2 regions of the Cytobacillus sp. MT66 genome follow, and region 2 is predicted to be linked to the other one. Evidence: riboswitches for the same ligand, from Rfam matches in the RefSeq annotation. Region 2 holds a riboswitch; the other holds the start of a gene.
The links. Region 2 has a riboswitch for lysine ahead of dapA (4-hydroxy-tetrahydrodipicolinate synthase). Riboswitches for the same ligand answer to the same signal wherever they lie in the genome.

Region 1 (3,205 bases), on a different contig from region 2:
GGACCGGAAAGTAATTGCTGGCCGGGCAGTAGGTGTAAAAACCATTGAACAGCTCATTGACGCGCCGCTAGAATCCGTCACCTACGAAGCTGAGGCAATCGGTATTCATAAAGGTATGATTGGAAGGGACGCGCTCCTAAAGATGGTTTAAGACAGCCTGAACATGGCTGTCTATTTTCTTGACATGAGCCAGCCTTAAGCTGCGCACAAAGCGCCTAAAGTGGAAATTTAGGGCATTTAAAAAATAAGGACAAAAGTAGGGTTGAAATTATTGCTTAAAAAAGGTTAATGTAGAAATAATAGGAAAAATGTCGCAAAAAGAAGAAAAATATGTATTTTTTCATAGGCTTAAATAACGCAAAAACTCCTTAATGAAATAGGTGTACTCATGAGATTAGTTACAACTTCCTCTGTAGAATCAGGAACGATTCTTGCCAAAGCAATTTATAATGAAAATGGACAAGTTTTGTTAAATGAGGGTGTGGAATTAAAAAAGGCTATCATCCATAGACTTAATACATTAGGAATCAGTTACATATTTATAAAGGATCGAGAAAACGAAGATATTCAATACAATGGCACCATCTCCGATTCTTTAAGGAAAGAAACCATTCAAACGATCAATTCCACATTTAAGGAAATTCAGAAAGATACTTCTCTGCACGGTTCACTGGTTGTGGAGAAAGCATCGAAAAAGTTCTCGGAGCTTATCCGTTGTTTAATGACAGAAATAAAGGATCAAAAGGAACTATTAACATTACTCTCTGATGCTTTTATATACGATAATTATATTTTCTCACACTCTTTAAATGTAACGCTGTATGCTTTGGCGATTGGAATAAAGCTAAATTTGCCGCAAAGAGACCTTGAGACACTTGGTCTTGGGGCGATTTTTCATGATATTGGCAAGATTAAGGTGCCAAAGGAAGTGCTGTTAAAGCCGGGAAAATTAACACAAGAGGAATATGAAGCGATTAAAACACATGCCGAAGAAGGATTTCAGTTATTAAGAAAAGTTCCAACCATTCCGCTGCTTGTTGCCCATTGTGCTTTTCAGCATCATGAAAGGCTTAATGGTTCAGGCTATCCAAGAGGGATTGTCGGGGATGAAATTCATTATTTCGGGAAAATATTAGCAGTGGCAGATGTATTTGATGCTGTCACCTCCAACCGTGTGTACCGCAGGGCCATGCTTCCTCACGAGGGGCTTGAAATCCTTTATGCAGGATCCGGAACGCTGTTTGAAAAAAAGATAATTGAAGCTTTTAGACTTGCTGTTGTTATCTATCCTGTTGGAATTACTGTTGATTTAAGCGATGGCAGAAAAGGGATTGTAGCTGGGCAAAATATTGGATTTGGCGACAGGCCAAAGGTTAGAATCATGGAGGAAATGGGCGAAAAGGTTCCTCCATATGAAATTGATTTGAAAAATGAATTAAGCATTACCATCACAGGCTGTGACACCACTTTTTAATTAAAATGGAATAAATATTATTCTGCTAAAACATTGAAGCTTTTTTTACACTCTGCTATAGTAGAGGTACCAATTGTATATTAGCCTTATCATATCCGGTGAGGTAGAGGAGCAGAATTCAAGAGTAGGCTGTGTGAGGATGACAACAATGATCACTGCTGGAAGGGAATTTTGCCGAAGCGCTAGAATCTGTCATAGGTTTTAATGCTGGGGCTGCTTTGAAAAGGAGCAGCACTGTCACTATGGAGGAGAATTTCGCAAGACCTTCATAATGGGGAGCTACAGATCGTGATGGAGAAGTAAATTACTTGTAAGAGTAATGGTAGACTTTTCTATCATTACTCTTTTTTTGTTTTCACTCGATCATTATTCCCCTTTTATAAACAAGGAGGAAGAAAATTGGAGAATACGATTTTTTCAATCATACCGCCGCTCTTGGCCATTGTCATGGTTATTTTGACCAGAAAAGTTCTTCTGTCGCTGGGAGCCGGAATCATATCAGCAGCCCTTCTGTTGGCTGATTTCAGCTTTACAGGAACAGCAGGCATTATTTTAGACTCTTTAAAAGGAATATTTATTGCTGAAGGAGAGTTAAACACCTGGAATATTTATATCATCTTATTTTTATTTGTTTTAGGCGTAATTACCGCCTTTATTTCCATTACAGGCGGGAGCTATGCGTTTGGGGAATGGGCCATGAAGCGTGTGAAAACCCGTGCAGGTGCTCAGCTAGTTGGGGCGGTTTTAGGAATTATTATTTTCATAGATGATTATTTTAATGCCCTGGCTGTTGGGCAAATTTCTCGCCCTATTACCGATCGGCATAAGGTTTCACGTGCTAAGCTTGCTTATTTAATTGATTCAACGAGTGCGCCGGTTTGTGTGGTTTCACCGGTATCAAGCTGGGGCGCCTATATTATTACATTAGTTGGAACCATTCTTGCTGCTAATCATATCACCGAGTATTCGGCTTTCTCGGCATTTGTGCAGATGATTCCAATGAATCTTTATGTTTGGGTTACTTTGGCAATGGTATTTATTATTGCGCTAGGAAACATTGATTTTGGTTCAATGAAGGGGCACGAGAGACGGGCTATCGAGGAAGGTCTCGTTCATGACCCGAAAAAACAGGCACCTGGAGAATTAAAGGATGATCTCCCAACAAGCTCTAAGGGTACAGTAGGAGATTTAATCTGGCCAATACTTGCGCTAATCATAGGAACGGTTGGCATGATGTTTTTGACTGGATATAAGGCTGCGGGTGACAATGCGACCATTTTTTCAATTTTTGAAAATACAGACGTGTCTAAGTCCCTGATTCTAGGCGGTCTTCTTGGATTAGCTGTTACTTTTGCTTTATTTTTCCGCCAGGCATTTGTCTTAAAAGGTGTCAATGGCAATGTCTTTGGCAAAGGTGTTAGTGAAGGTCTTAAATCCATGCTCCCAGCCATTTACATTCTTATTTTTGCGTGGATGATTTCTGATTTGATTGGCCGTTTGGAAACTGGGAAGTATATGGCAGGCATTGTAGAAAGCGCTAATCTGAATATTGCCCTTTTGCCTTTCCTTTTATTTGCTGTTGCGGGGATTATGGCCTTTAGTACAGGAACGTCCTGGGGGTCATTTGGAATATTGCTGCCAATTGCGGGTAATATTGCGGCAGCTACAGATTTAAGTCTATTATTGCCAGCGATGGCAGCAGTATTGGCAGGAGCAGTGTTTGGCGATCAT
Region 2 (3,205 bases):
TGAGGAAGAACTGCGCAAGGAATTGACACCCATGCAATTTGAGGTCACAAAAAGGAATGCAACAGAGCCGCCATTTAGAAATGAATACTGGGATAACGAAAAAGAAGGGATTTACGTTGACATTATCTCCGGAGAGCCGCTTTTTAGCTCAAGGGATAAATATGATGCAGGATGCGGATGGCCGAGCTTCACCAAGCCTATAAGACGCTTTGAAATTGAAGAGAAGCTCGATACGTCGTATGGCATGAGGAGAATTGAGGTCCGTTCGAAAACATCTGATGCCCATCTTGGCCATGTATTTGATGACGGGCCTGGCCCAGACCATGCAAGATACTGTATTAACTCAGCTGCTCTTCGCTTTATTCCAAAGGAAAAGCTTGAAGAAGAGGGATACGGGGAGTTTGCCGGTCTATTTAAATAAGCTCAAGTAAAAAGGACTGTCTCAAGTGGTGAGACAGTCCATTTTGTTAAAAATATTCATTTTAAGAAGGGTCTAGCTCCAGGATCCTTGCGCTTTATTAGCTTCTTACAGCTGTTAACGGCTGTAGGGCCTTTTTCAGGGAAGCTAATTCAACTTCATTTAATGGAATCATTGGCAGGCGAACGCCCCCGACTGGGACTCCGTTCATATTAAGTGCTGCTTTGACTGGACCTGGGCTTGGTGCAGCAAATAGGGCTTTCATGATTGGCAGCAGGCTGCGATGCTTTTCGGCGGCTGCTTGAAGGTTTCCGCTTCTAAAGCTGTTAACCATGTCCTGCATTTCATTGCCGATAATATGGGATGCAACAGAAACAATTCCAGCTCCGCCAATAGCAAGAACAGGCAAGGTTAATCCGTCATCACCGCTGTATAGTGAAAAGTCATCCGGTGTTTCACTGATGATTTGCGCCATTGCATCCAGGTTGCCGCTTGCTTCTTTAACAGCGACGATGTTAGGAATTTGCGACAATCTTACAATGGTTTCTACCGAAATATTGACAACGCTTCTACCTGGAATATTATATAGCATGATTGGCAATGCCGTTGCTTGGGCAATTGCCTTAAAGTGCTGATATAGTCCTTCCTGTGAAGGTTTGTTATAGTATGGCGCCACGAGCATAATCCCACCAACTCCAGCTTCTTCCGCTAGTTTTGTTAAGCTGATAGATGCTCTGGTGTTATTTGAGCCTGTGCCTGCAATGACTGGTACACGTCCATTTACTGTCTTCACAACAAACTTGAATAATTCGACCTTTTCCTCTGTTGTTAACGTAGGAGATTCTCCAGTTGTGCCTGCTACGACTAACCCATCTGTTCCATTGGCGATTAAATGTTCAACTAAATTTGTTACTGCAGGAAAATCAATTTCTTCATTCTGATCAAATGGTGTTACCATTGCTGTTAAAACTTGGCCAAAGTTCATTTCCTCACACGCCCTTTTTAATAATTTTAATTAGAGGTGGATAGATTGGGTCCAAGCCTACGCAAAAAAGCAGCATCGAGGAATTCGCTGCTGCTTATAGAAACAATATAATATAACGTAATCGTTTCTTGTGCGATAGCCCTCCATATAGCGGTTCTATATGACAGTCCTGCACTTATTCAATGCAGGCCCAGCCTTAAGTACATGAGATTCTTAAAGCTTCGGCAAATCCCCCTTTCCACAATCGTCAGCGGATCTCATTATCCTCGGATTTGTGTACTAATGGTTTTTGCACCTCTATCCTCACTTCAAAAGATATTGAAATAAGAAAATATATAATTACATTCCATTATAATTGAGGACCCAGTGAAAGACAAGGAGTATTTTCGGCAGGAATAGTTTGCGGACAAAAGGGAACTCTACACATGTAATTTGAAATAAGGAGAGATGGAAGATGAAAAAGTTTGGCCAAAACGAAGAACATGACCAGCAAAAAGTGATTGAAGCACAGAACCAGGCAAATCAGTTTAACAGGGCAGATGTTGAATTCTCCTTAGAGGAAAATGTACAGGAGGCTATTGCAAAGAGCCAGCAATATCAGGCTCAAAATCAGCAGCCGACCTATCAGCCGAATAAACCTTTCTAAGCTGAACTGAATGGAACAGTAAACCGAGTAAGAAATCTAAAAAAATCTGGCACTTATAAACGTGTCAGATTTTTTATTCACTTAAAGAGTTCAATAGAAAGTTTCATGTTAAAATAAATAGGTAATGGTTCAAATACTTTTTGTAGGAGCAGTCTGACATGTTCAAATTTATTAAACTGCAAGCAGAAAATCTTTTTCCAGCCTATTTTGCCCTTGTTATGGCTACCGGAGCTCTATCAATAGGCACTCATCTTCTAGGTATGGAAATCTTCTCAAAGTCCCTTCTTTATGTAAATATTGCAGCCTATCTAATCCTATGGCTTCTAACGCTTACCCGTATTGTTTTCTTCTTTCCAAAATTAATTTCCGATTTAACAAGCCATCAGAATGGTCCTGGATTTTTTACTTTAGTTGCAGGAACAAGTGTGTTCGGAAGCCAGCTTATTATTGTTGCCGAAAATCACACCATTCCTCTTTATTTATGGGGTGTGGCTATCTTTTTATGGTTAATTATCATGTATACATTCTTCACAGCGGTTACCATTCGCAAGGATAAGCCGGCCATCCAGCAGGGAATCAATGGAGCCTGGCTGATCGCGGCTGTCGGAACTCAATCGGTTTCCATTCTTGGCACATTGCTTGTTCCATTTGTACATAGCGGGCAAAATATCATTTTGTTTTTTACCTTATGCATGTATTTTTTGGGATGCATGCTATATCTGAATATCATTACCCTTATTTTTTACCGGTTTACTTTTGTGGAGTTTAAATATTCAGCCCTTACACCGCCATACTGGATCAATATGGGTGCAGTAGCTATTACCACGTTAGCTGGGTCAACATTAATTCTGCATGCTGAATACTTTCCTTTGCTTATGGAGATTACGCCATTTTTAAAGGGGTTCACGCTGTTTTTCTGGATTACAGGGACATGGTGGATTCCTTTGCTGTTTATTCTTATGATTTGGCGCCATCTTTATCACCATTATCCCTTTTCATATGACCCGCAATTCTGGGGAATGGCGTTTCCGCTTGCCATGTATACAACAAGCACTTTCCAGCTGTCAAAGGCACTGGGAGTTCCGCTGTTAATGGCTATACCGCGTTTTATGGTATTCATTGCTATCGTTGCATGGATGGTTGTCTTTTTCGGCCT

Region 1: linked by a shared signal. The riboswitch ahead of AC1Q59_RS13265 (Na+/H+ antiporter NhaC family protein) and the one ahead of dapA (4-hydroxy-tetrahydrodipicolinate synthase) in region 2 are both predicted to bind lysine.

What each region holds. Positions count from the first base shown of each region.
Region 1 covers NZ_JBXAFB010000006.1:259,769-262,973, forward strand. The annotation lists gene AC1Q59_RS13255 (YunC family protein) at 1-151, shown strand, start outside; gene AC1Q59_RS13260 (HD-GYP domain-containing protein) at 389-1,474, shown strand; lysine riboswitch at 1,571-1,764, shown strand; gene AC1Q59_RS13265 (Na+/H+ antiporter NhaC family protein) at 1,874-3,205, shown strand, end outside.
Region 2 covers NZ_JBXAFB010000007.1:111,020-114,224, forward strand. The annotation lists gene msrA (peptide-methionine (S)-S-oxide reductase MsrA) at 1-421, shown strand, start outside; gene dapA (4-hydroxy-tetrahydrodipicolinate synthase) at 519-1,403, opposite strand; lysine riboswitch at 1,532-1,711, opposite strand; gene AC1Q59_RS14285 (hypothetical protein) at 1,858-2,049, shown strand; gene AC1Q59_RS14290 (tellurite resistance/C4-dicarboxylate transporter family protein) at 2,208-3,205, shown strand, end outside.